Regions from separate parts of the Thalassospira xiamenensis M-5 genome, predicted to be linked through region 3. Evidence: riboswitches for the same ligand, from Rfam matches in the RefSeq annotation. Region 3 holds a riboswitch; each other region holds the start of a gene.

Region 1 (7,965 bases), 720 kb from region 3:
GCACTTTCGCGTTCGACCCGGATGATCGGGATCGGTGCCTCGGGCGAAATACGGGTGACCGAGCCATAGACAAACCGGTCAAGCATCACATCGCCGATGCAAAGTACCTTGGCATTGGGCAGTTGTTCAACCAGTTGGGCCAGATGGCTGAGATCGGTCATGTGCGTATCGTCTTCTGTTCGTTAAATCGAAAGTGGCTCGGATCAGGCCTTGGTCAGGCCAAGGGTATGTTCGAGTGCGCCAACAAGCATTTGCCCGAGCTGTATATGCATTTCCTGAATACGGGCGGTGGTGTTGCTTGGCACGATCATCAACGGATCACACAGATCAACCATGGCGCCACCGGTTTTACCGGTCCAGCCAGTGGAAATCAGCCCCATCTTGCGCGCCTTTTCAAGGCCGAGATTGACGTTTTTGCTGTTGCCCGATGTCGAAATACCAATTGCGACATCTCCTGGCCGACCCAGTGCCTCGATCTGGCGGGAAAACAGATAATCAAATCCGAAATCATTGCCGATTGCGGTCAGTGCCGAGCTATCGGTTGTCAGGGCAATGGCCGGCAATGCACGCCGGTCATTGATGTAACGAACCGTGAATTCGGTTGCGATATGCTGCGCGTCGGCTGCTGATCCACCATTGCCAAAGAACAGGAGTTTGTTGCCTTCGTTCAGCGCATTGGTGCAGATCGATACCAGTTTTGCAAAGGGCGCACGCGTTGCTTCGCGGGTTTTGTCGACCAGATCAAGATGCTCGTCAAATTCGGCATCGAAGAAGGCATTGATATCCATGTTTTGATCTCTGGAATGTTCGAGGCTGATGAAATCGGCCTGAAACTAGCAGCTTGGATGATCCATTGCCATGACTTATCGTTTTTAAAAGTGGTGTTTTCGGCAAATATCGGAACATCAGGAAATGACTGATTTTCGGGTTTGGTTTCAATTTGTCACAATGATAAATACATAAGCTGTTAACGGCCCGCGAACTATTGTATTTCAATCGGGACTTTCGCCGCGCGTTGCACATTGGAAAATCTGGTCATCCTGTATGTCTGAAAGCACGTTACCCTCACCCGAAGCCTTTTTGGTCGATTATGTGCGCCGTCTTGAGCGTCGCAAGGATGGTGTGGGGGCGGTTCATGTGCATTTTTCAAAGCTGCTGCCGTTCAACCGGCGCGATCACCATATCCGCACGGCAATTGCATCATTCGAAGAAATCGTTCCTGATGTGACCGGGCGTATTTTCACGCTGTCCAATCAGGATCTGATTTTCATCTTTGATGCGGCCGAGATTGACGAGGTCAATGCAGTCATATTCCGGCTCAAATTCCTTTTCAATGATGATCCGCTGATCAGTGACGGCAAGGATGAAAGCGGCGCGCCTGCGACCTTTACCGACTATTTCGATGTCGCACAGCAATACAAGGATTTCCTGCATCTGGCACAAACGCTTGTGCGCTCAAACGCCAACCGTCCGCGTCAGGTCAGCAAGGCGGCCGAGCGTCACAACGACAGCCCGATGCTTGAAGATGATCGTGCACCGCTGACACCCAAAATACTGGGGCGTATTGACGAGGCATTGCGCAGGGCTGATCTTTCGAACCTGATGCGCAGGCAGGCGATTTGTGCGGTTGTCGGTGATGCGAACCCGACGCCGGTTTTTCACGAATTGTTCATTTCGATCAAGGATTTACAGCAAACACTGCTGCCCGATGTCAATGTTTTGTCCAATCGCTGGCTGTTTCAGCATCTGACGGAAATTCTTGATCGTCGCATGTTGTCGTTGCTGACACGCAGCAATGACGCATCGGTGACCGGTTCGGTCAGTATCAATCTGAATGTTTCGACCCTGCTATCGCCGGATTTCCTGACATTTGACAGCAACGTCAAGGCAGGTCAGCGCGGAACCATCGTGCTTGAACTGCAAAAGATCGATATCTTTGCCGATCTTGGCGCATTCTTCTTTGCGCGTGATTTCTGCCGCGATCGTGGCTACCGGATTTGTATTGACGGGATCAGCCATCTTTCGCTGCCCTATATCAACCGCAACAAGCTTGGCGTTGATATGATCAAGATGATCTGGGATCCGGAAATGGAAAATCTGGACGAAGAGCACGGCAACGCCATGCGCGAAGCTGTGGCGCAATCAGGCGATACGCGCGTGATCATGTGCCGCTGCGATGATGAGCGGGCGATCAAATTTGGTCATTCGATCAATATCACCATGTTCCAGGGTCGCCATGTCGAGCATCTGCTGAGCGAGCGCACCAAAAAATAACGCCAGCAAACGGCCGGTACCTTTTTAATTCCGAAATCAAAACGATTACGCGTCGCGGCTTGTGACACCTGCCTTGGCAAAGGTTGCCATGCCGTTGTGGCATTCCGCCGATGCCCGCAATAGCGGAATGGCAAGGGCTGCACCCGATCCTTCGCCAAGGCGCATGCCAAAATCGAGAAGCGCCTGTTTTCCAAGCTTTTCGATCAGTCGTTTATGGCCCGGTTCGGCCGAAACATGCCCGATCAGACAATGGTCAAGGGCATCGCTGCGAATAGTGCCAAGGATTGCCGCAGCTGCACAGGAAACATATCCATCAAGAAGAACCGGTACCCGTTGGTAACGCGCGGCCAGAATGGCACCGGCCATCGCGGCAATTTCGCGTCCGCCGACACAGCGCAGAACGTCGAATGCATCATGGAACTGATTTTTGTGCAGGATGATGGCATCCCCGACCACGCGTGTTTTGCGTTTAAGCGTTTCATCGTCGATGCCGGTGCCGCGTCCGGTCCAGTCGGCGGCTTCACCGCCAAACAGGGCATAGGCAATGGCGGCGGCCGAGGTGGTATTGCCGATCCCCATTTCACCGGGCACAAAAAGGTCAATCCCCTTTTCGATGGCGCTCATGCCAAAGGCCATTGCTTCGGCGCAGCCTTCGTCATCCATGGCGGGTTCTTGCGAGAAATCGTTGGTCGGGATTTCAAGGGCGACTTCCATCACGCGCAGTTCCGCGTCAACCGTTTTGCAGATCTGGTTGATTGCCGCACCGCCATTGATGAAGTTTTCAACCATCTGCTGGTTGACCTCGGCCGGGAATGCCGACACGCCCTGTGCACAGACGCCGTGGCTTCCGGCAAAGACCGTGACACGCGGGCGTGTCATGTTCGGTCGTGAATTTCCTTGCCACCCGGCCAGCCAAAGGCTGATATCTTCCATCCTGCCGAGCGCGCCTGCGGGCTTGGTCAATTGTGGCTCGCGCGTACTTACGGCTGCCTGTGCCTCTGCATCGACACCGGGCAATTGGGCCATCAGGGTGCGGATTTCATCAAGACTTTGGGGGGGATGCTTGGGATCGAACATGGAAAATCTCCGGCTGGCGGACAAGGATGCAAAGCGTCTTCTGCTTGGCTTCTGTCGCGCCCATGATTAGTCTGATTGCGTGCAAAATGCCAGTTCGAATATCGGAACACACCCGTGAACAATGATCATAATCAAACCGGAATGAATTTGAAAAACCTTGATGATGATCAAGTTGATGCCAAACAGCCAGAAACCGGATCTGAATCAGAGCCTGAGCCTGACGCCCCCCCCAAGGGGATGCTTGCTGATTTTTGGCGTGCTCTTGCCCTGCTAAGCCGGATACCGGTTTTCATTCCATGTGACTTCAGCGCGCATGCGATGGCACGATCAGTTTGGTGCTGGCCGCTGGTTGGGTTGTTCATGGCCGGGATTGCGATCATTCCGGCCTACGTCATCGAGATTCTGACCGGCAATGTCGTGATTACGGCCATTGTCGCGACTTTTACCCTGATCGCGTTGACTGGGGCGATGCATGAGGATGGCATTGCCGATTGTGCCGACGGGTTTGGCGGTGGATTGGACCGTCAACGCAAGCTTGACATCATGCGCGATAGCCGGATCGGGACTTATGGGGTTGTTGCGCTTGTTTTATGCCTTGCGATGCGCATCGCCCTTCTGGATGCTGCGGGTGAAAGTGGCAGCATGGCCGCCATCCTGATTGTGATGGCGACACTATCGCGCGCGGCGATGCCGATCGTGACCTATGTGTTTGATCCGGCGCGTGAAGATGGTCTTGGCAAAAGTGCCGGGCGACCCGACATCAAAGTGGTGAGCGCGGGTATTGCCATCGCCTTGGTTCTGGTGGTGATTGTTGCGGGTGCGGTGACCGCGTTCATGTGTCTGATTGCCATGATGGTCGGGGCATCGGTTGTCGGATGGATCGCCCGGCATCAGATTGGTGGCCATACTGGCGATGTGCTGGGCATGACTCAAATCATCTCCGAGCTGCTTGTCGGTATTGCATTTATCGCGATACTTCAGATTGCCTGATGATAAGATCATGAAAAGAACCGTTTAAAACGGCGCCCAAACCCGGATCGTATTTTTCGACCGCATTTTTCCTTGGGGGAAGAATGAACAAAGCAGTGACAACCCGTTGGTGGCTTGTTCGCCATGCGCCGGTTCTCAACCCGGAACGGCTTGTCTATGGCCGAAGCGACATGCCGGTTGATCTTACCGATGAAAAGGCATTGCGTGCCCTGTCGCGCCATTTGCCAAACGACGCGGTCTGGATTACGAGCCACCTTTCGCGCACGCTTGATACCGCGCTTAAACTTCTTGAGCTGATGGATGAAAACATCCTGCCTACGCGTGAAACCGGCTTTGCGGAACAGCATTTTGGCGCATGGGAAAAGAAACACTGGAATGATCTGCCCAAAGGGGAAACCACCCGTTTCTGGGCCGATTTCGCGCGCCAGCATCCTCCGAATGGTGAAAGTTTCAGCGACGTTGTCGAACGGGTTGGGCCAATATTTGACCGGCTGACAAGATATTGGGCCGGGCGCGATATTGTGGCCGTTATTCACGGCGGGACGGTGCGGGCGGCCCTTGCCAATGCGCTTGGTCTGTCGCTTGAGGCAGCTTTATCATTTCATATCGATACGCTTGGCGTGACACGGATCGAACATATAACCGGCGTCGATCAGCCGGGCTGGCGGGTGACCGGTGTTAATCTGCGTTACTGATTAAAGGGGGCTGGGCAGTACCCATCTGCCGATACCCTGTGGGGCTTGAATGACATGCCACACAGGGTATCAGTTTTCAGGCGGATTTCCGTTGATCGGTTTCCTGCGCATCGACAAGCGCATACTCCGACAAAAAGCGATCTACCATATCGGCAGAGACATCGTATCTGCCACAGATTGACGCGACATCGTCGAGATAGGCTTCGTAGTAGGGAATAGGTCGGCTGCGCGATTTGCCGCGAAGCTCGTTGATTTCCTTAAAATCGGATGCAAATTCCGGTGCTTCGATAACCTGAATGATCGTGTCGTCGATGATGGCGGCGGGTTTGCCTTTGTATTTCTTGCCACAGGCTGAAAGCATTTTGCTGGCGGTCGGGATGGATATCCCAGGCTGGCCCAGAAGCAGTGACATTTGATCTTCGTCGAAATCGTCATTTTCGAACAATTCCACGAGTTTCGTCAGGTCACGAACCAGAAGCGAAAGCGCATTTACGCGGATGCCACGCGCATGCGACCAGATGATGGTCGCGACAACACCACAGGTCGGACGGTTGGCATAAATGTTTCGAACATCACGACGCGCCAATGATATTTCACCATTTACAGCATGATGTTGCAGGAATTCGGGAAAGGATTGATCATTATAGTTCAATCTATCCAGCAGCCCGCGCCACATGTCTTCGCGTGATACGGTTTGCCAGGTTGTTGATTTCAGATTCCGAATTCGTTGAATTTGTTCATGAATTGCCATTTGATCAGCAAATTTCCAATTAACCCCAAGAAGTTTTTCCGAAACCCTTTGCGGTTTCGGCATCCGGACTTTGTTTGTTTTGTAATGTCCGGCGGTCACGCGGGCGGCTTTTGTCGGCTCTGATCCAACGTGACAAAATTATGTTCTCCTAAAGAATAACCGCCGACAAGCAGTCAATTCTTACAAATACTGACCTTATGGCTAGGTCGGAGTTTGGGCTTTGGTCGTGGGGGTAAAGCTGCTAGGTTCGGCGCTGCCGTTTGGTGATGGGAAACCGGTGTGATGCCGGTGCTGCCCCCGCAACTGTAACGGGTTGGGTGATCCGGGTGATGTGATGTCACAAGCCACCGGTAATGTTGATTTGCAGACAACATGCCGGGAAGGCGGATTGCTTTCATGCCCGCAGCCAGAAAACCAGCCATCGGTATCCCTGTTCGTAAGGATATGGGGTAACGCAATCCGGCCTCGGTGGGAGGTCAAAGCGAAGGAAAACGGGCATGACCCAGAATATGGCTGATAACAGCCAGCTTGCCGGGATCCATCTGATCCTTGGCGGTGCCAGATCGGGCAAAAGCCGGTTTGCCGAAAACCGGATCAACCATGCAGGCGGCGGTATTTATATCGCGACCGGCCGGGCATGGGACGAGGAAATGGCAAATCGCATCGAACTTCACAAATCATCGCGCGGCGAGATATGGCAAACGATTGAGGAACCGCTTGATCTTTGCGCTGTCCTGTCTGCCTGCAATCATGACGGCAGCAAACCGGTGCTGGTCGATTGCCTGACGCTTTGGCTGACCAATCTGATGCTGGAAGATCGTGATATCGGGGCCGAGTTTGACCGGCTTTGCGACCTTTTGCCGGGGCTGGATATCCCAGTTCTTCTGGTTTCGAACGAGGTTGGTTTCGGGATTGTGCCGGAAAATGCCATGGCGCGCAGCTTTCGTGATCATGCCGGACGATTGCATCAACGGATTGCCGAGCTTGCCAATCAGGTGACGCTTGTGGTTGCGGGCATTCCGATGTCGGTTAAATAGATCAGAATTCATAGATTTAAGGGTAATTGAATATGGCACAGCTTGGAAAAATTCCGGCAACAGTGATCACCGGTTTTCTTGGTGCAGGCAAAACCACGATGATCCGCAATATGCTGGAAAATGCCGGGGGTAAGCGGATTGCGCTGATCATCAACGAATTTGGTGATCTGGGCGTGGACCGCGAAGTGATAAATGGTTGTGGCATTTCGGGATGTGCCGAGGACGACGTTGTCGAACTTGCAAACGGTTGCATCTGTTGCACGGTGGCCGATGATTTCCTGCCGACCATCAAGGGCCTGATTGATCGCGACACGCCGCCTGATCATATCGTTATCGAAACATCAGGGTTGGCACTGCCAAAACCGTTGGTCAAGGCGTTCAACTGGCCGGAAATCCGTTCACGGGTCACGGTAGATGGTGTGGTGGCTGTTCTGGACGGGGCGGCATTGCGCGACGGGCTGTTTGCCCATGATCATCATGCGGTTCAGGCCCAACGCGAGGCGGATGATAATCTTGATCATGAAAGCCCGCTTGAGGAACTGTTTGAAGAGCAGCTTCATTGCGCCGATATGGTGGTTCTGAACAAAACCGATTTGCTGAGCGCTGCCGAAGTTGCCAAGGTCGAGGCAGATATCCGGGCCGAGCTGAAACGCCCATCGGTCAAGATCATCGCGACCGCGCATTCGAAGGTCGAAAATGCTGTTTTGCTGGGACTTGGAGCGGCGGCCGAAGACGATCTTGATAGCCGCCCCTCACATCATGACGATGGTCACGAACATGACCACGACGATTTTGAAAGCTTTGTCGTGTCACTTGACGCGGTTGACGATGCGGCCTTACTTGAAAAACGCCTGATTGATGTCGTGCGTCAGTTCGATGTCCTGCGGATCAAGGGGTTTCTCGATATTCCCGGCAAGCCGATGCGCCAGGTTGTTCAGGGCGTTGGTGAGAGGTTCCAGCGTTATTTCGACCGGCCGTGGGCCGAAACCGAAACGCGCCGGTCGGAACTGGTGGTTATCGGCCTGCATGGCTTGGATCGCGGTGCCATCGAAGCGGCAATCAAGGCATCGTGACGTTTTGAAATTGTAAGATCATCCGGTCGACAACGTTGTGCGGGCGGATGATCTTGAACCAGCACACG
Region 2 (7,965 bases), 1.3 Mb from region 3:
CCAAGCCGCAGCCACGCCCAGAACGCAAAGCATCCGGCGATTTCGGCAATTGCTGCACCGGCATAGGCCGCAATGCTGTGCATCTTTCCCCCAAATCAGAATGCGGGTCGCAGATCCCCGGCATATTTGCCCGCCCAGTTGGTCAGAACCGGCGTCAGATAATTTTTAAGTGTTTCGGCGCGGGCATCATCAATCACGCCATGCTGGCGCAGGATCGCGCCCATTGCGACCTCGGCCCCGCGCTGGGTGCCATCATCGATCTTAAGCGCAACGCCAAGACCCTGTTTGGGGAATGCTGCGCAATAAACGCCTTCCGCCCCAACCTTGACCAGCGCATCCTCGCCGCACACTTCCATGATCCCGGTGCAAAAACGCCCGGTGCCCGCCACCATGAACGGGGCTTGCGCACATCCCTTGCGAATACGTTTGATCGCCTCAATACGTTTCGGTGCCAATCCGCTCGGATCGGCCATCCGCGCCATCGCAAGGCCAAGGTCACGCAACCGCATCCCGATCACCGGAATGCCGCATCCATCAATGCCACGTGGCGTGGACGACAGATCGCAATCGCCCATTTCCTCCAGAACCCGGATCAGGCGCTGCTGAACCGGATGGGCTTCCTCGATATACCCTTGCGGATCATCGCCCAGATACTGCGCGGTCGTCAGGAACCCCGAATGCTTGCCCGAACAATTGTTATGCGCCTTTGAAAGCTTCACATGATCAGACGCCTGCTTGATCGCCGCATTCAGGCTTAACGAATAATGCGGCGCGCATTCCAGCGTATCGACCGACAACCCGATTTTCTCAAGCCACGCCGCCACCGTCCGGGCATGTTCTTCCTCGCCATTATGCGACGAACAGGCCAGTGCAATATGCTTATCCTCAAGCCCGAACGCATCCGCCGCCCCGCTTTCAACCAGCGGGATCGCCAGCAACGGCTTGATCGCGGATCGCGGATACATCAGCGCGTCGATATCCCCGCCCTCGGCAACCACCGTGCCATCGGCCTTCATCACGACATACCGCCCGCGATGGAAACTTTCGACCATTTCGCCACGGGTGGCTTCGACAAGGATCGGATTGGCAGCAATCTGGTTGGCAGAATTGGCAGACATCTTGGGGCTCTCCATGACTGGGCACATTCAAAGACCTGGCGCATTCAGAACAGGATCAAACCTATGCCCGAAATCACCAACCAAAAGCAAGCATCACCCGTGACGCAGTGCAGCGCGATCAAAACGATCACCCGCCCGCCAGATGACCAACCGGGATGGCCGTCTGGTTTTTGTATTCCTTGAGCACAAGGCTTGACTGCACATCACGCACATTGGGCATCGAGAGCAGCTTGTGCGTCACGAAATCCCCAAAGCTTTCAATATCGCGCGCCAACGCCACCAGAAGGAAATCCTGCCGCCCGGTCATCGCCCAGCAGGACATGATCTGCGGCAGGTCGTTCATCGCCTTGGCAAAATCCTCCGCCCCTTCTTCGGTGTGGCGTTGCAGGCGGACCTGAATGGTTGCCAGCACGCCAAGCCCGGCCTTCCTGCGGTCCAGCAACGCCACCGTCTGGCGAATGATGCCCGATGCCTCAAGCTGCTTGACCCGGCGCAGGCAGGGTGAAGGCGACATGCCGACCTTTTCGGCCAGCTGCACATTGCTGATCGATGCGTCGCGCTGAAGGATTTGCAGGATTTTGATGTCGGTCGGGCTTAACAGCACATCGGTCATTTTTCGCCCTCAAAATGGTTTATACGGTCATATTTGATCAACCATAACGCATTTTGATCCCTATATCGCGCGAAAATGACATTTGAATTGATGTAAAATAGTCCATGCAGAAAGTCTCATCAGGGAGCAAACGAGGACCGCTATGGACCAGAACAAAAATCTGCGCGGCGATTACAGCCACATCAATGATGACTACACCGTGGCCCAGGACTGGGCATCCTATTCTGAGGCCGAACATGACCTTTGGCGCAAACTTTATGCCCGTCAGAAGGCGATCCTGCCGGGCTATGCCGCCCCGGACTATATCCGCAATCTTGAAAAACTTGATGCCGCCGATGGCATTCCGCATTTCGGCCGGGTCAGTGAGAAGCTCCATGCCGCCACTGGCTGGCACCTTGTCGCGGTGCCGGGGCTGGTGCCCGATGATGTGTTTTTCGATCATCTCGCCAACCGGCGTTTTCCGGTGACCGTCTGGCTGCGCAAGCCGGAGGAGATCGACTATCTCGTCGAACCCGACATCTTCCATGACTTCTTTGGTCATGTGCCGATGCTTTATGCCCCGGTCTTTGCCGATTATCTGGCGGCCTATGGTGCCAAGGGCCCCGAAGCCATTGCCAAAGGCGGGCTCAAGAAACTCGCCCGGATGTACTGGTACATGGTCGAGTTCGGCCTGATCATGACCGACCATGGATTGCGCGCCTATGGGGCGGGCATGCTGTCATCGCAAACGGAAACCATCTATTCCGTCACCGATCCAACCCCCAACCGGGTGGCGTTTGACCTCGAACGGGTGATGGCAACCGACTATGCGATTGACGATTTCCAGAAAACCTATTTCGTGCTGACCGACTATCAGCAGCTTTTCGATGCGATGGATGCCGATTTTGCGGCACTCTATGACCGCCTTGCCCAACGTCCGACCATTGATCCGTCGGTCACACTTGCCGGTGATCAGCTTTATCATGTCCACGGGGACGAAAACCACACGATCACCATGCCATCAGGTGATCCGGCGCAGCTTCGCCACGCCTGAGATGGCATTTAAATAGTATGATATGAGGAATACGAAAAATCGGGTCCAACGGCATTTTTTGCCAAAAGACCCGACTTTTTGATTATTCACTGAAAATGAAAAATGCAGGCGATTACCAAAAACAGCTCAGCAATGGCTCATGGATTTATCAAGCGCCCGGTTAAGCTGCTCGATCACCACCATCGGGCTGGCGTCCTTGCTGATAAAGTCCGCCGCGCCAAGGGCATCGGCCTGGGCCCGCGTATCGGCATCATAATGGGCCGAGAAGAACAGAACCGGCACTTCAACCGCGTTCGGATAGCGGCGGCGAATCTCGCAAAAGGCTTCAAACCCGCTCATCCCGGGCATTTCAAGATCCAGAATGATCGCCCGCGGATAAAGACCGTCCAGCTGGTCGATCAGATCGTCGGCACAATCAAACCCTGCCACGTCATAGCCGGCACGGCGCAAAACGGTTTCAAGAGCCGCCTTGGCGCTGGGGCTGTCGTCGGCAAACACCACCAGACCGTCATTCATTGGTCGGGGCGGCACGGCGCTAAGCGCATTCATGGATGGCAATACTCCGAGATTTGGGACAGCGCCAATCTGGCAGACGAAAATGTCAAATTGGTTAAACCCCGCAATTTTTCCCAGAAACCATCACAATCCGGCCAAAGTATAATGGCAGCGGCACGCCATTAATATCCGTTCATCAATCTCGTCCTTGGCAGAAAACAACCATTTTTCAGAAGGATAACGTTACGGAATGCTGATGGATGACCGCGACATTGACCTAAATAGGTATTTCCATGCCTATTTACGTAATTATGGGCGGGTGCTATAAACACCGCCATGTCGCAGATGCGATATGAAACATTCTTTCGGGAATTCGGTGCGGTCCGGCGCATGTCCGCGATCAAGGCCGAAGCTGCCCTCGCAACTGTAAATGCGCCGTTTTTGGCGGCGCATAAGCCAGATACCGAAAGATGGCTCTTGTTTCTGCCGGACCGGGCGGGGTGTACCGGGCGGAGGGAATCCGTTGTAAAATAGATATCGGCCCAGATCCGAAAGATCCGACCGCGACCGGGAGAGAGCATGACAGACCCGTTAAAGCTGGCCTCAGAGTTTCCAGCCGCCGATTATGCAAGCTGGCGTCAACTGGCGGAATCCGGCCTGAAAGGCGCATCCTTTGACAAGAAACTGGTCACAAGGATGCTTGACGGTTTCGCGATGCAGCCGCTTTACACCAACGACGATCAGGACGACGCAACCCGCCTGATCCATCAGGTCCTGTGTGCCGCGGTCGATGCCAAGGACGCCGCCAGCGGCTGGGACATCCGCCAGCTTCATGCCCATCCCGATCCCAAATCGGTCAATGCCGCGATTCTCGATGATCTGGAAAACGGCGCAACGTCGGTCCTGCTACGTCTGGATGCCGCCGCACGCACGGGCGCGGATATCACATCGGGCGATGCTGGCATTGACGGCATTGCCATTCACTGCCTTGCCGATCTCGATGCCACACTTGACGATGTCTATACCAACCTTGCGACCGTTGCACTTGATGCCGGTGCCGCCGCAATCCCGGCCGCCGCCCTTTTGGCCGCGCGCCTTGAAAAGGATGGGCAAAACAGCGCCGACGCGGATGACGATTTTGCAAGCGACGCCGCACCGGCCTTCAACATCGATCCGATTGGCACCTTGGCCGCAACAGGGTGCCTTCCGGTTTCAGTCGATGATGCGATCAAACAGGCCACCGATATTGCCGCTGATCTGATCGACCGTTTCCCGCATGCCACCGCCATCACGGTAAATGGCGCGCCGTTTTACAATGCCGGTGCAACCGATGGGCAGGAACTCGCCTGCCTGCTGGCAGGTGGTGTGACCTACCTTCGCGCGCTGACCGATACCGGTATGGTGATTGATCAGGCGGCAGGCGCGATTGCGTTCAATGTGGCGGTTGGCACCGATTTCTTTGCCGGGATTGCCAAGCTTCGTGCGCTTCGCCTGATGTGGAGCCGGGTTCTTTCGGCATCGGGTGTCGATGATGCCACTATCACGATCAATGCGGTATCGGCCGAAATGTCGCTGTCGAAGGTTGATCCGTGGGTCAATATGCTGCGCACCACCGTCACCAGCCTGAGCGCCGGTCTGGGCGGTGCCGATAGCGTTATCTGCCTGCCCTATGATCATCTGATCGGCCTGTCTGATGGCTTTGCGCGCCGCATTGCGCGCAACACCCAACTGATCCTTCAGGAAGAAAGCAACGTTCATCGTGTGATCGACCCGGCGGGCGGTTCATGGTTCATCGAAAACCTGACCCGCGAACTGGCATCCAATACCTGGGGCCGGTTCCAGTCACTTGAAGCCAAGGGCGGCATTATCAAGGCCCTTGCCGACGGGTCCCTGCAAAAGGAGATTTCGGAAATCTGGCAGGCCCGCGAAAGCCGCGCTGCCACCCGGCGCGATCCGCTGACCGGCGTGTCGGAATTCCCCAACATCACAGAGGCCAAAGTCACCTGCGATGCGCCAGACCTGACGACAATTCGCAAGGAAGCCAAAGCCCGCCAGACCGGGTTTAAGGATGCAATCGGCATCAGCCTTGAGGATCTGATCACGGCGGCCAAATCCGGTGCAACCATCGCACAGATGTATGAAGCCCTTTATGGCAAGGCCGCGGGCACACATATCGATCCGCTGCCAACCCATCGTCTTTCGGAAAGTTTCGAAACCCTGCGGGATCGTGCGGATGGCCACAAGGCATCAACCGGCAAATTTCCGCAAATCTTTCTGGCCAATCTGGGCCCGGTTGCCAAACATACCGCGCGCGCCATGTTTGCCCGAAACTTCTTCGAAGCTGGCGGGATCGAGGCGATTACCAATAACGGCTTTGCCGATGCCAGCGATGCCGCCAAGGCATTTGTTGAAAGTGGTGCCAGGATCGCAGTCATTTGCGGATCGGACCCGCAATATGCCGAAATGGCCGCCGATGCCGCCAAGGCCCTTAAACAGGCCGGGGCGACCCGCATTTACCTTGCCGGGCATCCCGGCGATGCGAGGGCCGATTACGAGGCGGCGGGTATTGATGATTTCATTTTTATCGGGGCGGATGTTCTTGCGATCTGCGAGACGGCCCTTTCACATCTGGGGGTAAAATAACCATGACCCGGATTCCGGACTTTTCCAATCTGCCGCTGTTTGATCGTGCTACTTCCGGCCCGACCAGCCCGGTCAATACAGCGCCCTGGACCACGCCCGAAGGCATCGATGTCAAAGCGGTGTTTGGCGCGGATGATCTGGTGGGACTTGATCATCTCAACACCATGCCGGGCATGCCGCCCTTCCTGCGCGGTCCCTATCCGACCATGTATGTCCAGCAACCCTGGACGATCCGGCAATATGCCGGTTTTTCGACCGCCGAAGAATCCAACGCATTTTATCGCCGAAACCTCGCCGCCGGCCAAAAGGGCCTGTCGATTGCCTTCGACCTTGCCACCCATCGCGGCTATGACAGCGACCACCCGCGGGTAACCGGTGATGTCGGCATGGCCGGTGTGGCAATTGACAGCATCTATGACATGCGGACCCTTTTTGATGGCATTCCGCTCGATCAGATGTCGGTCTCCATGACCATGAATGGTGCGGTCCTGCCGGTGATGGCGCTGTATATCGCGGCTGCCGAAGAACAGGGCGTGAAACATGAACAGCTTTCAGGCACCATTCAGAATGACATTCTGAAGGAATTCATGGTCCGCAATACCTATATCTATCCGCCGAAACCCTCGATGCGGATCATTTCGGACATCTTTGCCTTTACCTCGCAAAACATGCCGAAATTCAATTCGATCTCGATTTCCGGCTATCACATGCAGGAAGCTGGGGCCACGGCGGACCTTGAACTGGCCTATACCCTGGCCGATGGCATCGAATATGCCCGTGCCGGTCAGGCTGCTGGTCTTCCGATTGATAAATTCGCGCCGCGTCTGTCGTTCTTCTGGGCGATTGGCATGAATTTCTTTATGGAAATCGCCAAAATGCGCGCCGCCCGCATGATCTGGGCCAAGCTGATCAAACAGTTCGATCCGCAGAACCCCAAATCCCTGTCACTGCGCACGCACAGTCAGACATCGGGCTGGTCACTGACAGCACAGGATGTATTTAACAACGTCATCAGAACATGCGTTGAGGCAATGGCATCAACCCAAGGCCACACGCAGTCGCTTCATACCAACGCCCTTGACGAGGCATTGGCCCTGCCGACCGATTTTTCGGCCCGCATTGCCCGCAATACGCAGCTTTTCCTGCAACAGGAAAGCGGCACGACCAAGGTCATCGATCCGTGGGGCGGGTCCTATTATGTTGAACGTCTGACCCGTGATCTGGCGGAAAAGGCATGGGCCCATATTCTTGAGGTCGAAGAACAGGGCGGCATGGCCAAGGCGATTGAAGCCGGCATTCCGAAAATGCGCATCGAAGAAGCGGCTGCGCGCACACAGGCCCGCATCGATAGCGGCCGACAGACACTGGTCGGTGTGAACAAATACCGTGCTACCGATGATCGCCCGGTCGATGTTTTGCAGGTCGATAATGCCGAAGTCCGCCGTCAGCAGATCGCCAAGCTGGAACGTCTGCGTGCCGAACGCAACAATGCGGATGTTGAAGCCGCCCTTACCGCCCTGACCAATGCCGCCGATCAGGGGAATGGCAACCTTCTTGATCTTGCCGTGCAGGCCGCCCGGTCGAAATGCACGGTGGGCGAGATTTCCGACGCGCTTGAAAAGGTTTATGGCCGTCATCAGGCGGTGATCCGGTCAATTTCGGGGGTCTATAAAACCGAAGTCGGTGCCGATAACGAAGCACTGGCCAAGGTTGACCGGCTGGTAAACGAGTTCGAACAATCCGAAGGCCGCCGCCCGCGCATCCTGATTGCCAAAATGGGGCAGGACGGGCATGACCGCGGCCAGAAAGTCATCGCAACCGCCTTTGCCGATCTTGGCTTTGACGTCGATATCGGCCCGCTGTTCCAGACACCCGAAGAAGCCGCGCGGCAGGCGGTTGAAAACGATGTCCATATCGTCGGTGCCAGTTCGCTTGCAGCCGGTCACCTGACACTCGTGCCGCAGCTTCGTGCGGAACTGGACAAGCTTGGCCGCGAAGACATCATGATCGTTGCCGGTGGTGTTATCCCACCGCAGGACTTTGACAAACTTTACGAAGCCGGG
Region 3 (7,965 bases):
GCAGCGGCCATGGATTTCAGAAATCGTCTGCGTTCCACAGAAGTCGTCATCAATCAGGTCCCGTTAATTTAAGATGTCCGGAACTATACCGGACAGTGTGGACGTAATCGGGATAAAACATGGCGAATTCAAGATCGTAATATCTGCATTTTTCGCATGGCGGTATGCCAGATGTCTGCCTAAATAAACTTGCAATCATTGAAATGGCGAGGTCGCCATCGCAGAAAGGCATGTTCATGCAGCAAACCGTTATGGGAAAGCCCGGGCAGACAGCCATTTTCCATCAGGCGGAACAGAACGGTCTGCGACTGGCGATCAAGGGGCGTCTGGTCGCGCTGATCCTGATGGGGGTCTGGCTTGTGGCGTCGCGGTCGGGTGACCCGTTACGTGCCATTGAATATCTGATTGCGCTTGGTGTCTTTGCCGGGTTTGGCATCATCCATTACCGGATTATCGGATCATCCTATGACCGGAACTGGATCAAGTATCTGTTCATTGCACTTGATATCGGGTTCCTGTCGCTTCTGATTGCGACCCAACCGGTATTTGACAATGTCGATCTGCCCCAGGCGGTGATTTTCCGCACGCCGATCTTCCCATTCTATTTTATCGTTGTTGGTGTTGCGGCGTTCAGTTTTTCGCCCGGCCTTGTTTTATGGGCCGGTATGTGCGGGGCGGCCGGGTGGCTTGGTGCGTTTCTTTATGCCATCCGCGATATGGATAAGACCTATGACTGGCAGGATATCGGCACATCTCCCGATACCCAGACTTTTATGACCTATTTCTTCAGCCCCGATTTTATCGGTGCCTGGAGCCGCGCACAGGAAGCCCTCTCGCTGGTTGTTGTTGCCATTCTGATTGGTCTGGTCATGTGGCGTGCGCGCCATACGGTGCGCCGCCAGATCAAGGCGGAACAGGAACGTAGTGCCATTTCCGATATTTTCGGACAATATGTGCCGCCCGCCATTGCCGAAGTGCTGATTTCCAAACGCGGATCGCTGGCCCCGGTCGAGCGTGAGGCAACCATCCTGTTTGCCGATCTGGCCGATTTCACCAAGCTGACCGAAACCATCGGTCCAAAAGGTATTGTCGAGGTTCTCAATACCTATTTCGATGCAGTGTCACAGATCATTACCCGTCATCATGGTGTGATTACCCAGTTTCAGGGCGATGCGGTACTGGCGACTTTCAATGTTCCGGTCGAGGATGCCGACCATGCCAGATGTGCCGTGCGGGCCGCACGCGAGATTTCCGATCTTGTGCAAAGTCGGGATTTCGCCGGGATTCATGTGCGTACGCGTATCGGGATATGCACCGGGACGGTGATTGCCGGCAGTGTCGGTGGGGGTGGGCGTCAGAACTATACCGTGCATGGCGATACGGTAAATATGGCGGCCCGATTGGAAGTGATGAACAAGGAACTGGGAACCGACGTTCTGATTTCTGCAACGACGGCACAGTATCTGACCGCAGAAGATTTTCGCAAGATCGGGCAGATGGATGTTCGCGGACTTTCCGAACCGATTGATCTGTTTACCTTTGCCACGGCTGATGAACGGAATGTCGTGACTGGCAATGTGCCCGTTACAGCGACCTGATTATTGGCAAAGTTTTCGCGCATGAAAATGAAAAAAGGAACGGCATCCATTCGATACCGTTCCTTGCGGGTTCTGCGCCGGGGTTAACCGGTGCAGCGGGGTTTTAAAGCCTGAATGCTATTGTATGGGCTGGCGATACATCACCATTCCTGCGTGATACAGAACACCGTCTTCGAAATATCCGTCGGCGGTAAAGCCGGTATCATCCCAGTAATCGATATGATTGCCGGAAATTTCATAACGTCCCTGATAGGCAGACGGGCGATTGCCGCGCGCCTCGTCATAACGTCCGTTGGCCAGCAATTCCTGACGGATATTGCCATCAGCCGTGACCCACATGCCAACATAGGGATGCGGGTCGTTCGATGTGGTTCCGGACATGACGGTTTCCTCCTGTGCGGTGGCGGTGCTGGAAAACAGCATCAGAAGACTGGCGATAGAAGACGCAAACATATGACGTGCCATGCGTGCCTCCTTGGGCGTTACGGGTCAATATGCCGATGCGGTCGGGCGCACGATGATCTCGTTGACATCGACGCTTTCGGGCTGGGCGATTGCGTAAAGCACCGACCATGCAATGGAAATCGGGCTGAGTGCGGTTTTGCGCAGTTCACCGAGAAACCCTTTGGCATTGTCATCGGTAATGTCGTTGCCAAGTTCTGTTTCGGTAACGCCCGGCGAAATGGTGGTGACGCGGATATCGCGGCTTTCCTGACGCAGGCCATCGGAAATCGCCCAGACGGCATATTTCGTGGCGCAGTAAACGGCTGCAGTCGGGGATACCAGATGTGCGCCAATGGATGCGGTATTGATGATGTGGCCGCTACCCTGTTCCTTGAACAATGGCAGGCCGGCGGCAATGCCATTCAGGACGCCGCGAATATTGACGTCGATCATCTTGTTCCACTCGTCAATTTTCAGTTCGGCAAGCGGCGACAGGGGCATGACACCGGCATTGTTGAAGATCACATCAACGCGGCCATAGGTGTTTTTGGCGAAATAGATCAGTGCTTCGACGTCGTCGGCATCGGTGACATCAACCGCGCGACATGTGGCGGTGCCGCCTTCGGCCTCGATTTCGGCGACGATGGAATGAAGCTTTGCCGTGCGTCGGGCCGCAAGAACGACCTTTGCACCGTTTTCGGCCAGAAGTTTTGCCGTGGCCTCGCCAATTCCGCTGCTGGCACCGGTAATGACGACAACCTTGTTTTCAACATTGTTGGACATAAGCGACATGACATCCTCCTTGTCTGGATCATGGCGCTTACTGTGATTGCAAATGGTGGCCTGATGAATACACAGAACTCTTGATCAATTGCCTGATTCTCCAGGCAGGGTGAAAACCGCTTTTCAGGATGGTTCTGGTTGCTATAGTTCATATTAGGGAAATAAAGGAGTTTGGCGATGCCTGTGTTTGAAGAGATGTCTGAACTGATTGACAGATACTGCGAAGGCGAAGGTGTTGCCGAGACGCCGGTAAAGGCGGTGCATCTGTATCGTGCGACCGGGCCGTCGATGAAAGTTCCGACAATCTACAAGCCATGCCTTTGCATTATCGCGTCAGGTGCCAAAGAGGTCACTCTGGGCGAGGCGGTTTTCAGTTACGCGCCCGGAAAGTATCTGGTGGCGTCGGTCGACCTGCCGATTGTCGGCTGTGTGACAAATGCCAGTGCAGCACTTCCGTATCGCAGTTTGTCGATTGAACTTGATGGTCAGATGTTGGGCGATCTTGTCACCCAGATTGATCTTCAGGTCGGCTCGGCATCCGAAAGCGATTGCGGGCTTCATGTCGATAACGCCAGCGATACCTTGCTGGATGCTGTGATGCGCCTGTTGCGCCTGTGTGATGAGAAAGACGATATTTCGGTGATGGCGCCGATGCTTCTGCGCGAGGTGCATTATCGCCTTCTGCGCGGCCTTCAGGGTGCCAGGATTGCGCAAATCGGCATGGGCGGCAGCAACATGCAGCGCATTTCCAAGATCATCCGCCTTATGAAGGACGATTTTGCCGCACCGCTTCGGGTCGATGATCTGGCGGCACAGGCGAATATGAGCCCGTCTTCCTTCCATCATCATTTCAAGCAGGTAACCTCCATGAGCCCGCTTCAGTATCAGAAACGCCTTCGCCTGACGATGGCGCGCCAGATGATGCTGACCGAAATGAAGGATGCGGCAACAGCGGCCTATGAAGTCGGATATGAAAGCGCATCACAATTCAGCCGTGAATATGCCCGCATGTTTGGCGCGCCACCGATGCGCGATGTCTCGGCGATCCTTGGGCGGCTGGGCGGCGATGGCACGGCGGCGGCGAACGCCTATTGAAAATTGTAATCATTGCGATTTATTCGCAATTGGCTTGACCGGCCTTCGTGACTATGTGACACCGATAGATGTCAGTATCCGATAAGGATAAAGGGAATTCGAAGCCGTCCGTGAAGACGGTTAACCGAAGCTGCCCCCGCAACTGTAGGCGGTGAGTGTTTCCTTCTGAAAGCCACTGGGATATTTCCCGGGAAGGCAGGAAAACACAACGACCCGCGAGCCAGGAGACCTGCTGACATAAATACGACGGACCGGGCGGGGTGCCCCGGAGGATGTCGGTATATGTCACCGTTCCGGGCGGGCTGAAAGCCATTGGACCGCCCTTGGATTCCGGCATTTCCCGCCATTTTTCAGCACTTTAGCCAGTCCCTTGACCATAGTAGCTTTGATGTTATGTTATAACATAACATTTATTGGTTTGGTATGTCCGGTCGGGAAATGAAATTCCCGATCAGCATATCCATGAAAGGACGCAAAGTGATTGAACTGAACAAAAAGGTTCTTGCAGTCGGGGTGTTTGCTGCAGGACTGGCTTCTTTCGCGCAATACGCATCTGCCACGGAATATCCGCTCACACTGGAAAATTGTGGTCGAACCCTGACCTTTGATCAGGCTCCGAACCGTGTCGTATCGCTTGGCCAAAGCAGCACTGAACTGCTTTATCTTCTGGGACTGGCCGACAGGGTGGTCGGAACGGCCGTATGGCTTGGCCCGGTGCAGGAACAGTTTCGCGACGTCAACGCCACCATTCCGCGTCTGGCCGACAACGATCCCAGCTTTGAAAGTGTGGTCGGCCAGAAACCCGATATGGTCGCAACCCAGTTCCAATGGCATATCGGCCCGAATGGCAAGGTCGGAACGATTGACCAGTTTGCCGAACTTTCAATCCCGGTCTATACCGCACCAGCCGATTGCGTCGGTAAGGACAACACCACGGGCGGTGACGGAACGCGGATTGATGCCTTTTCGATGGATCAGATCTATCAGGGGATAGCCGACCTTTCGAAAATCTTCGATGTCGAGGAACGCGGCGCAGATCTGATTGCCGATTTCAAAGCCCGCGAACAGGCTGCGCGCGAAAAAGTCGCCGCCGTGAATGGCAAGGGAATTTCGGCACTGTTCTGGTTCTCCAGTGCTGAAATCGATGTTGATCCGTTTGTTGCCGGGCAGAAAGGCGCACCGGCCTATGTCATGTCGATCCTTGGTGTGGAGAATGTCATCGACAGTGATGATGAATGGCCCACAGCCGGGTGGGAAACCATCGTACGGACCAATCCCGATATCATTGTGATTGGCAAAATGGATCGTCGTCGTTTTCCGGCCGATGACTGGGAACTTAAAATGCAGTTCCTGAAATCCGATCCGGTAACCCGTCAGATGAATGCGGTCAAAAGCGGAAATATCGTCGTCATGGATGCCCAGTCGATGAACCCGACCATGCGGACAATCGACGGCATTGAAACGCTGGCCAAGGCAATCGAGGCGTTCGAGGCAACCCAGTGATCGGGCCAATGATCGGGAATATCATTTCCAGCCCTGTTTTCATCAAACGCATCAGCGTGGCATTTGCCGCGCTGATGTTGCTGGCAGCGGTTCTGGCGGTTGCCGCATCGGTGGGCGAAACAGCGATCCCGGTGGGCACGGTGATCAATACGATTGCCAATCATTTGTGGGATGCCGGGTATCCGGTGGATGCGATTGATGCCGGTATAATCTGGAACTATCGGCTGAGCCGCGCCATCGTTGCCGCAAGTTGCGGGGCGGCCTTGGCCGTTTCCGGTGCGGTCCTGCAGGCGCTTTTGCGCAACAGTCTTGCCGATCCCTATCTGCTCGGCATTTCGGCCGGGGCATCGACCGGTGCGGTCAGCATCGTGATCCTAGGTCTTGGGGCCGGGATGCTTTCGCTGTCACTTGGTGCATTTATCGGCGCAGTGGCGGCATTCGCCTTTGTGACCCTTCTGGCGTTACAGGCCGGGCGCGGTACGGGTGCGATCATTCTGGCCGGGATTGCCGGATCGCAGATGTTCAATGCCCTGACATCCTTTATCGTCACCAAATCGGCCAGTGCCGAGCAGGCGCGCGGCATCATGTTCTGGCTTCTGGGCAATCTTAGCGGCGTGCGCTGGCCCGATGTGTGGCTGGCTTTACCCGTGGCTCTTGTCGGGCTTGTCGTGTGTCTTTGGCATGCACGCGCACTTGATGCCTTTACGTTTGGTCGTGAATCCGCCGCATCGCTTGGTGTGCCGGTCAGGCGGGTTTATGCGATCCTGATTGCCGCAGCCGCGATGATGACGGCGGTAATGGTCAGTATCGTTGGTTCCATCGGTTTTGTCGGTTTGGTGATCCCGCATGCGGCGCGCTTTTTTGTCGGAACGCGCCATGGGCTGCTATTACCGCTATCGGCATTGATTGGCGCACTGTTTCTGGTCTGTGCCGATGTGATTTCACGCGTGATCGTTCCGGGGCAGGTTTTGCCAATCGGGGTGATTACCGCCCTTGTCGGGGCCCCGGCCTTTGCCCTGATCCTGTGTCACGGAAGGATTTTGCGATGACCCTGGAACTGCGCGATATCGTCTGGTCTGCCGGTTTTCGCAAGATCATCAAAAATGTCTCGATCCGGGTTGAACCGGGCGAGTTTCTGGGCCTGATCGGGCCAAATGGGTCGGGAAAAACCAGTTTGATGTCGGTTTTGGCCGGTATTCGTCCACCTGATCAGGGGCGTGCGATGCTGGCAGGGCAGGACATGAAAAAGCATGGCCGTCGCAAACTGGCCCGGCAGATCGGCTTTGTCGAACAGCAGGCCGACACCACGGACCGCCTGACCGCGCGCGAGGCGGTGGCACTTGGACGCACACCTTATCTCAGCATGCTGTCGCCTTGGTCGGAACGCGATGATGCGATTGTGGAACGTGCGCTCGGCGATGTTGATATGACCCATCTGGCCGACCGGTTCTGGCATACGCTTTCGGGCGGTGAAAAGCAGCGGGTCCATATCGCGCGTGCGCTGGCGCAGGAACCAAAATTCCTTCTGCTGGATGAACCGACAAACCATCTGGATATCCGTCATCAGCTTGGATTGCTGGAACTGGTGCGTGAATTACCGGTGACCGTGGTGGCGGCCTTGCACGATCTGAACCATGCCGCGATGTATTGCGACCGGATTGCCATGATGCGTGACGGGGAACTGGTGGGGATCGGCAGTCCTGCCGATATTCTGACGACCCAAAATCTGCGCGATGTGTTCGGTGTGGATGCCACCATCGAACATGGCCCTAACGGGCAATGCGCGGTGCGCTATCACGCAGGCATGAAAAAAGACCGGGCTGCATGACCCGGTCTTTTCCAATTCAAAGGCTTACTTCTGTTCGCGGGCAATCGCGCGCCAGCCGATATCACGACGGCAAAAACCACCCGGCCAGTCAATGGCATCAACCGCTTCATAGGCGCGTTTCTGCGCCTCGGTCACCGACGTGCCACGTGCGGTAACGCCAAGAACACGCCCCCCCGTCGCGGTCAGTTTGTCACCATCCATTTTCGTGCCCGCATGCAGGACCTTGACCTTGTCCATCGCATCGGCATCGGCCACGTTTCTGATCTCGGTGCCTTTGTCGTAGCTGCCCGGATACCCCTTGGCGGCCATGACAACGACCATGGCGGTTTCGTCATGCCATTCGGGTTTGACGGTATCGAGTTTTCCGGTTGCCGCCCCATCAAGGATATCAAGCACATCCGATTTCAGACGCGTCATCAGAACCTGGCATTCCGGATCGCCAAAACGGATGTTGTATTCGATCAGTTTCGGATTGCCCGCATCGTCAATCATCAGACCGGCAAACAGGACGCCCTTGAACGGATGGCCTTCGGCGGCCATGCCCTTGACGGTCGGAACAATGATCTGTTCCATGACCTTGTCCTCAACCGACTGCGTAAAGACCGGGGCGGGGGAATAGGCACCCATACCACCGGTATTCGGGCCGGTATCGCCCTCGCCGACGGCCTTGTGATCCTGTGCGGCAATTAGCGGAATGACGTTTTCACCGTCACA
Region 4 (7,965 bases), 530 kb from region 3:
TGTTATCGATTTCAGCCGAGCCGACAGTCAGGATACCATCCGCCGGGATGCGTTCGCCGGGGCGGACTTCAACGATGTCGTCAAGCGTAAGCGCCGAGGGTGCAACCGTATCAAAGCCGCCACCAGATGGTGAAACCCGCCGCGCGGTCTCCGGGGCCAGTTTCATCAGCGATTTAACCCCGCTGCGCGCCCGCCCCGCGGCAATGCCTTCAAGGCTTTCGCCAATCGCAAACAGCAGGACGACCATACCGGCTTCAAGACTTTCGCCGATTGCAACCGCGCCAAGAACCGCGACACTCATCAATAGTTCGATGGAAAAGAATGCGCCGCTTGCCGCCAGACGGAACGCTGTTCTCATCACCGGCAATGCCGCGATGATCGAGGCAATGGACATGGCATAAGCATCGGTGGCCGGAACCAGCCAGCCGACCAATCCGCCTAGAACCAGCCAGATCGCTGCCCATGCAATTTCGTCCCCGGCTTCCGGCCAGGGGGCCAGTTTGCGCAGCAGGGATTTGTCATTGGCATCGGTATCTTGCGACGCGGCATTATCCGTCGCAGCCGGATTGGCAGAACCACAGGAACCGCCAGCGCAGCAAGCGGCTTCGGATGATTTCCCCGCCCCCGGAATTACCTTTTCCTTTGCCGGATAACCCAATTTGGTCAGCATGGTGCTGATATCGGAACGCGTTTCGGCACTATCATTGCGAAGGCCCAGCGTCACCGTTTCACGCATCATCGACACATCTACACATTGCACGCCATCACGTTTGGTAAGCGCGGTTTCGATTTTCGCCACACAGGACCCGCAATCCATGCCCGATACGGCCCACTGGTGATGCGAAATGCCGTCACGATGACGGGCCAGCACATCATCAACAGTGCCCTGGTCCTCGACACTCAGTTCGGATTGCGCGTGCAAGCCATCGGCGGCGGCAACAAAGCTTTGCCCGGGCACAGCAACGTTGAGCGACGCAATCAGCGATGACTTGCAGCTTTCACAATTTCCAATGGCCGGGAACTGATCCCATTTTACGATGACGGACATTCTGGACCTCGCCAACATTCAAATTTATATTCATGCATTATATTCAAATAACAATTCATATGTTAGCGAGTCAAGAACATTCAAACCATGATTTGAATATTATCACACACAATGCCAGACGCCCCGAAAAAGTTGATGAATTACGCCGGCACTGCGACCATAGTGACCACCCGATTTAAGAACCAAGGCCAACCGCCGCATGCCTCGTATTGTCATTTGCAAAACCTGCCAACCAGCACCTGATGCTGATCCGGACCCAAAGATGGATTTTGTCGATGCGGATGGTTTTGTGCGGCAGTTAGGCACGGCACTTGATCAGGCGGAATTGCCCGAAACGTTTGAAATCACGCAGGTTGACTGCATGGGATCATGCAGCGACCCGACATCGGTTGCACTTCAGGGAACCGGGCGGGCAAGTTATCTTTTTGCCGGATTATCGGCACATCGTGATATTGACGATATCATTGCCACCTGCCGGGAATATCTGAACGCCCCGGATGGATGGATCGAAGACGCACGCGGCTGCGGACGTCTTCGATTTTGCCTTAAGGCCCGTATCCCGGCCCTGTGATTATGGCGCAACCGAAACAGTCATGACCTGACGCAGTGGCTTATCGCCAACGGCAAGCTGGCTATGGTCATTGGCCGTAAGGGTCACGATAACCTCATTATCGCCCGCTGGAAGGTCTGCGATATGAAGCCACGGGCCATACAGGCGGGCGATCTTGGTGCCGTTAACATAGACATGAGCATGCCCCTCGCCCGGGATATGGGGACTGCTGGCATGTTCGGGGGCAAAACGGAAATTCTGCACCAAGAGATGCAGGTTCCAGCCACTGACCGGATCGGGCGCAATGGCAACATCAAGCCTTGGCGCATCAACGGCATCGGGCAGTGAAATGACGGCATCATGGCTGGCATGAGCACCGTTGACATTCATCGTGTCATGCGTATCACCATGGGCACTTTCCCCATGCGCGCGCGGATCGGAATGGTCATGACCATCAAGGATGATGCCATTGCCCGCCGCCACCAGAAAGCCAATCCCGCCGCCAAAAACAAGCCCGATCCCGAAAAGAGCAAGTGAACGTGGCATTTCATTTATCCAGACAAATCAATGAAAGAAAACAGGCGCGGAATATACCGCGCCTGATCAATGTGATTGCGTTTTACGCTTCCCGGTCGGCTTCACGCCGCCAGAAATGCCCGGCAAACAGCCCGGTCAACACCCAGGCCACAGCCCCGATGCCAAAGGCACGCGCAGCAAACAGCGCCCCGAGTTCGGTCGGCACGGGACCGCTGAACTGATCGGGTTCCGGTGCACCGATAACATGGGGCGCCAGAAGCAGAATAACCGCCGCCCCCCACGCCAGCCAGTTCCGGCCAAAGGCGATCAGCCAAACCGCAAGTGCCGCGGTTGCCACCGTCGCAAACCACCAGATTTGCCGTTCATAGACATCGGCCGCAGCAACACCGGGCACCTCTGGCGCCAAGGTGAAGCCCGGTGCGAAATGCACGATGACAAACCCTGCAATGCCCCAGATGATGCCATTGCGCGCCGTCACCACATGACCACGATTTTCGGCAAAGGCCATGGCCGCGATCAGGATCAGTGCATAGCCGGTATAGACCAGCATGGTGAACAGGATGCTTAGCCCGTCACGCAGCGGATCAATCCCGCCGACATCCTGATGCGCGCTAACCGCGTCACCGCCGAAATGCACAAGGGCACCGGTTTCATACAGCTCCGCATGCAGCAAAACGGGCTGCACAAAATACAGCTGTAGCAGGGCCGCAATAAGCCCCGCTGCAGCACCAGCGAACAACGCGCTGGTTACTATGCGTGTGAACATGACTTAGTGGCAGGGAAAGCCGGTCGCGTGGCGCACATCGTGTGCCGCGTCATGAAGCAGGTCCGCCTGAACGTGGCCGGTCACAAAGACAATCGCCATGCCGAAAACGGCACAGGCAAGGATCGGCAGAAGAACGGATTTTTTCGAAACGGCAAATGCCGCGGTCTGCGTGGTCATAGAAATCTCCTTTGCTGTCACACCCGACAGTCGGTTCGGGTCCATGCCTGGCAGGTCTCCTGGCTTGCGGGTCTTCATGCGTCGCCGACCTTCCCTGCTTTCGCAAGTGGTATGATGGCGGGCACTCGTCGCATACAGTCGCGGGGGCGGCTTTGGCTTTGACCGTCAAACAGACGGCTTTCCAAATTCCCTCTTCGTTTCCCAACCCCGAGCAGAGCGGGAAAAACCAAGCCATTCGTTTATGACGGTAATTTTGCGCAAGTGCAATGTGAAAACCACGCAGGCCGGGTGATCATTTGCCGAACATATTCGCCCGATTGTCGATCTGCGACTGGAATGCCCGCAAAGATCAGTGCGGGGGTGGCTTAGTCGTGTGTGACGTGGGCAAAGACATCTCGAACAACACAGGAAATATGTTCGTCATCAATCTGATAGAAGATATGACGCCCGTTGCGCTCGGAGGCCAGAATGCGCTGATCGCGCAACTGACGCAGATGATGGCTGGTAAGCGACTGCGACATGCCCGATGCCTCGGCCAGTTCGCCAACGGTTTGCGGTTTTTCCATGCAGCGCAAAACAAGCTGCAACCGCCCGGCATCCCCCAAAAGCGCAAAGATTTTCGCTGCTGCCTCGATATCGGGCAGCGACAGGTTATGACCGGTGGCGCGCGACGCATCACGCGTTACGGCTTCCCCCTGTTCGGTGGAAAGGCCAAGACGTGCGGCGGTATCGCATTCCTGACAACCGTCACCATCATTATTGGCGCTGACCACGACCGGGCGGGCCGGTGTGACTTCGACTTTACGTGATTTTGCTTTGCTTTGTAACATGCCCCTATTTTCCACGCCCTGCATCGCTTGGCAAGGGGACTTGATGTTTGCGTGCATGGAACTCCGCCACGCAGGGAACGTTACAGGTATGACACATCATCGAAAGTGCCCACCAGAACAAGGAGACACACCGATGCAAGAGCAAACAGCACTCGACATTTTTAATCTGCGCCAGTCCCACGACAGCTGGGAACGGAATGTTGCCGGTTACTGCGCGAAAAACGACATGCAGGTCGGAAATCTGCCCAAAGAGGTAACCGGCCCCTATAACGAGATGAATGAGGCGTGGGAAAAGCTTAAGGCCGAAGGCGATGCCGCAAGCAACGCCACCGCAGAGCAGTTCCACAAGGCGACCGCAAATCTTGAAAAAGCATGGAACGATATGATTGGCAGGTAAATTGCCGGTTTTATGCCCTTTATAGAGAATGCCCCAAAATCGCCTTTTCATTGCAAATCGATGACATGATTACGCGCCAGATTGAAATTGTCTGGAAAAGCAAAAGGAGGCTCCCATGACAGCCCGTCCCCTTCCGGAGCACGCCAAGCTCCATCAGGAATTCAAGGATTGGGAATTCGGCCTTACAGCCCATTGCAAGGAATCCGAAGCCGGGCTTGAACAATTGCCAAGCGAGGTTGTTCAGGCGTGGGATGACATGGATGCCGCCTGGAGCGAGATCAAGGATCATAGCGGTGATATCCCGCAAGAATCCCTGCAGCGTTTTCGTGAAGCCAAACAACGTTTGCAAGGTGCGTGGGACGCGATGATCTCTTCCAAACGGCATTAACGACGCCGCGCTGGAAGCAGCCAGACTTTTTCGTCTCCCTCTCTTCCCTGGCGGGTTTTCCTCCCCTCCCCGCCATTCCTTCTGCAGCCGGGTGTTTCAACCGCCCCGGCTGCATTTTTTTTGTCTGAATTTTGGCCGGGCATCGCCCGCCTGACGATCAAAGCGCGACTACGGATAAAAATCCGGATTGACTCATTTCGATAAAAAATTCATGTTTTACATTAATTAATGAATTTGATTCGTCATTAAAATATCCCCCGATTGTTTCCGGATGGAGCCCCGTCATGTCCGACACCCTGAAAAATGTCCGCACCGTCAGCCGCATTCTTGGCTGGGTGTGCCTTATCGGCGTTGTTTTCGAAATCTGTCTCGTGCCGCTGATATGGCATGTCGATGGCTGGATTGATACCAGCGCCAGCCAGATGACCATCAGCCTTGAAGAATTGCGCGCCCTTTCCGGATGGCAGAAATATGCCGTGATGGCATCGATGATGCTGCCGACACTTGTTATGGCCTATGGGCTTTGGCGATTGCGCAAGATGTTCCTGTCCTTTGCCGAAAACCATATTTTCCAGCCTGCCCCGATTGCCCATCTGAAAGCATTTTCCGTGGCCCTTATGGCGCAAACCCTGATCAAGCCGCTTTCAGGCGCACTGACATCCGTACTGGCAACCATAACCCGTCCCGAAGGCGAAAGGATGCTGTCTATCGGGCTCAGCGATGCCGAGGCCAGCACCCTGTTTCTGGGCGGGTTGCTTCTGGTGATTGCGTGGGTATTGGGAGAAGCCACCCGGATCGAGGACGAGAACAGGAGCTTCGTCTGATGGCGATCATTGTCCGGCTTGACGTGATGCTTGCCCTGCGAAAGATGAAGTCCAAGGACCTTGCCTGCCGGATCGGGGTGAGCGAACAGAACCTGTCGCTTCTGAAATCAGGCAAGGTGCGCGGTGTGCGGTTTGAAACACTTGCCGCGATTTGCCGGGAACTTGATTGCCAACCCGGTGATCTTCTGGAATTCGTTGCCGACGACCTGTAAGCTCTTGTGATCATGACGGCCCGGTTAAAACGGGGCCGTCCTTCATAAGAAACAAGGCAGCCTGTTTAACGGCTGTTATCAGGGAAGACGTGAATGGAAAACAAGGTTGCCCTCGTAACAGGTGCCGCACGCGGCATCGGACTTGCCACAACCCATCTTTTTATTGAACTGGGGTGGCAGGTTGCGATGATTGATCGCGACAGCGCGGAACTTCGCAAATCATGTCGCGATATCGCAAATGCCAAGGCATTTGAATATGACGTATCAATCCCCGAACAGGTCGATCTGATGATCGACGAGGTCCTGACCGAGTTCGGACAGATTGATGCGGTCGTCAATAATGCCGGGGTTGCCGATTTCCTGCCAATTGGTGAAACTGACTTCAGCGCGTGGCGCCGGATCATGGAAACCAACCTTGATGGTGTTTTTCTTGTCTCACAGGCGGCAATACCTGCTCTGAAGCAGACCAAGGGCGCGATTGTCAATATCGGCTCTATTTCCGGGCTTCGGGCCTCTACTCTTCGGGTCGCTTATGGCACATCGAAGGCCGCCGTCATTCACCTGACAAAACAGCAGGCGATCGAGCTTGGCGATTTCGGGGTGCGGTCCAACTGCGTCTGCCCCGGCCCAGTCAAAACCAAGCTTGCCATGGCGGTCCATTCGCCGGAAATCATATCGGCCTATCTTGATGCCATGCCGCTTGGCCGATACGGTAACGAACGCGAAATCGCCGAGGTGATTGCGTTTTTATGCTCCGACAAGGCGAGCTACGTTACCGGTCAGGTGATCGCGGCCGATGGCGGGTTTGAAACGGCCGGTGTCGGGCTCCCGGCCCTTCGCAAGGCCGCAGAAGAATAAGCACTTTCGGGCGATCAGCTTGATAAAACACGAACGCCTCGCGGCGCAAAAGTTTGATCGCCTACCCTTTTTTCCTGCGTATGGCTTGGATAAACCATCACCAAAAGGTGTTTCCGTGACCATCGAACTTGCCCTTCTCGTTTTCAACGCCCTTTTCTGCCTTGCTTTCCCGTGGGTTTACAATTGGTCCTATGGCAAGCAGGTCGGCGGCAAACGCCTTTTGGGCAATCGCGACAATCTGCCCGAACGGCAGGGCTTGGCTGCCCGTGGCCTGCGCGCCCATCAGAACCATCTGGAAAATCTGGTGCCGTTTGCGATTATCGTTCTGGTCGCGCATGTAATCGGCATTTCTAACACTGTCACTGTGGCTTGCGCAGTTGTCTTTACCCTCGCCCGTATCGCACATGCCGGGTTCTATGTTGCCGGGATCACGCGCATTCCGGGGATCAATGGCGTGCGATCCATTGCCTATTTTGTCAGCCTGTTTGCGATGCTTGTCTTTGTCTCGCAATTATTCGGGTCGTAATTGTCGGCGCAAACTCTCGACAAGCCGGGTTTCGGGCGTTACGAGATAGGCGGCCAAACCGGAACGGGTAGGGTCATGACTTAACGCTTTTACCCAAGGATCTGCCGTGAGCACGTTACCCCCCTGCCCCAAATGCCAGTCGCCCTATACCTACGAAGATGGTGAATTGCTGATTTGCCCGGAATGCGCCCATGAATGGTCGCTGCAAACCGCGTCAAGTGGCGATCAAACCGAATACAAGGATGCCAATGGCAATGTGCTTGTTGACGGCGATACGGTTTCGATCATCAAGGATCTGAAGGTCAAGGGTGCGTCTCAACCGCTTAAGGTCGGCACCAAGGTCAAGAATATCCGCCTTGTCGAAGGCGACCACAATATCGATTGCAAGATCGACGGATTTGGCCCGATGAAGCTTAAATCCGAATTTGTCAAAAAGATCTGATTGCGGACTTCACCCCTGCGCCCTATGTCGACGACATTGCGACCGGGTTCTGGTACAATGTCGTCGTCTGATACCGGCTTAAACCACCCAAAAGAAACGGGGGCCACCATGCGCCACCTTGCTCTTATTGCCGCAATAGTCGCAACCCTGTCGCTGCCTTCCTGCCTGACCTTCAACTGGCAGCGCAGCGTTCAGCAGGTTTTATCGAATGCATGCAATTCGACAGGGGATTGCGGCTCGGACGGGCCGGGTTATTAGAACAGCCCCAAACAAAACGGCGCGCCCAATGGACGCGCCGCTGTCATTTCCGATGATCGGAAAGCTTATTCCCACTCAATCGTTCCCGGTGGTTTCGAGGTGTAGTCATAGGTGACACGGTTGATACCGTTGACCTCGTTGATGATCCGGTT

What was found. Region 3 has a riboswitch for cobalamin ahead of TH3_RS03060 (ABC transporter substrate-binding protein). Riboswitches for the same ligand answer to the same signal wherever they lie in the genome.
Region 1: linked by a shared signal. The riboswitch ahead of cobU (bifunctional adenosylcobinamide kinase/adenosylcobinamide-phosphate guanylyltransferase) and the one ahead of TH3_RS03060 (ABC transporter substrate-binding protein) in region 3 are both predicted to bind cobalamin.
Region 2: linked by a shared signal. The riboswitch ahead of TH3_RS18360 (methylmalonyl-CoA mutase family protein) and the one ahead of TH3_RS03060 (ABC transporter substrate-binding protein) in region 3 are both predicted to bind cobalamin.
Region 4: linked by a shared signal. The riboswitch ahead of TH3_RS05600 (CbtB domain-containing protein) and the one ahead of TH3_RS03060 (ABC transporter substrate-binding protein) in region 3 are both predicted to bind cobalamin.

The regions. Positions count from the first base shown of each region.
Region 1 is NZ_CP004388.1:4,524,213-4,532,177, forward strand. Features, by position in the region: gene rfaE1 (D-glycero-beta-D-manno-heptose-7-phosphate kinase) at 1-161, opposite strand, end outside; gene TH3_RS20950 (D-sedoheptulose 7-phosphate isomerase) at 204-788, opposite strand; gene TH3_RS20955 (EAL domain-containing protein) at 1,045-2,274, shown strand; gene cobT (nicotinate-nucleotide--dimethylbenzimidazole phosphoribosyltransferase) at 2,320-3,351, opposite strand; gene cobS (adenosylcobinamide-GDP ribazoletransferase) at 3,589-4,341, shown strand; gene TH3_RS20970 (histidine phosphatase family protein) at 4,425-5,036, shown strand; gene TH3_RS20975 (hypothetical protein) at 5,113-5,688, opposite strand; cobalamin riboswitch at 6,001-6,224, shown strand; gene cobU (bifunctional adenosylcobinamide kinase/adenosylcobinamide-phosphate guanylyltransferase) at 6,285-6,824, shown strand; gene cobW (cobalamin biosynthesis protein CobW) at 6,857-7,897, shown strand.
Region 2 is NZ_CP004388.1:3,948,777-3,956,741, forward strand. Features, by position in the region: gene TH3_RS18330 (YnfA family protein) at 1-83, opposite strand, end outside; gene TH3_RS18335 (asparaginase) at 96-1,118, opposite strand; gene TH3_RS18340 (Lrp/AsnC family transcriptional regulator) at 1,246-1,731, opposite strand; gene phhA (phenylalanine 4-monooxygenase) at 1,874-2,764, shown strand; gene TH3_RS18350 (response regulator) at 2,891-3,313, opposite strand; cobalamin riboswitch at 3,580-3,746, shown strand; gene TH3_RS18360 (methylmalonyl-CoA mutase family protein) at 3,839-5,902, shown strand; gene scpA (methylmalonyl-CoA mutase) at 5,905-7,965, shown strand, end outside.
Region 3 is NZ_CP004388.1:671,299-679,263, forward strand. Features, by position in the region: gene TH3_RS03035 (OpgD/OpgG family glucan biosynthesis protein) at 1-50, opposite strand, end outside; gene TH3_RS22205 (adenylate/guanylate cyclase domain-containing protein) at 237-1,598, shown strand; gene TH3_RS23250 (Atu4866 domain-containing protein) at 1,716-2,063, opposite strand; gene TH3_RS03050 (SDR family oxidoreductase) at 2,088-2,834, opposite strand; gene TH3_RS03055 (AraC family transcriptional regulator) at 3,003-3,920, shown strand; cobalamin riboswitch at 3,976-4,171, shown strand; gene TH3_RS03060 (ABC transporter substrate-binding protein) at 4,383-5,423, shown strand; gene TH3_RS03065 (FecCD family ABC transporter permease) at 5,432-6,472, shown strand; gene TH3_RS03070 (ABC transporter ATP-binding protein) at 6,469-7,251, shown strand; gene purD (phosphoribosylamine--glycine ligase) at 7,276-7,965, opposite strand, start outside.
Region 4 is NZ_CP004388.1:1,202,723-1,210,687, reverse strand. Features, by position in the region: gene TH3_RS05620 (heavy metal translocating P-type ATPase) at 1-1,048, opposite strand, end outside; gene TH3_RS05615 (DUF1636 family protein) at 1,248-1,619, shown strand; gene TH3_RS05610 (hypothetical protein) at 1,620-2,144, opposite strand; gene TH3_RS05605 (CbtA family protein) at 2,218-2,901, opposite strand; gene TH3_RS05600 (CbtB domain-containing protein) at 2,905-3,078, opposite strand; cobalamin riboswitch at 3,111-3,323, opposite strand; gene TH3_RS05595 (ArsR/SmtB family transcription factor) at 3,444-3,908, opposite strand; gene TH3_RS05590 (hypothetical protein) at 4,042-4,305, shown strand; gene TH3_RS05585 (hypothetical protein) at 4,421-4,693, shown strand; gene TH3_RS05580 (DUF2975 domain-containing protein) at 4,978-5,517, shown strand; gene TH3_RS05575 (helix-turn-helix domain-containing protein) at 5,517-5,729, shown strand; gene TH3_RS05570 (SDR family NAD(P)-dependent oxidoreductase) at 5,823-6,587, shown strand; gene TH3_RS05565 (MAPEG family protein) at 6,703-7,113, shown strand; gene TH3_RS05560 (zinc ribbon domain-containing protein YjdM) at 7,220-7,555, shown strand; gene TH3_RS23030 (hypothetical protein) at 7,664-7,813, shown strand; gene guaA (glutamine-hydrolyzing GMP synthase) at 7,879-7,965, opposite strand, start outside.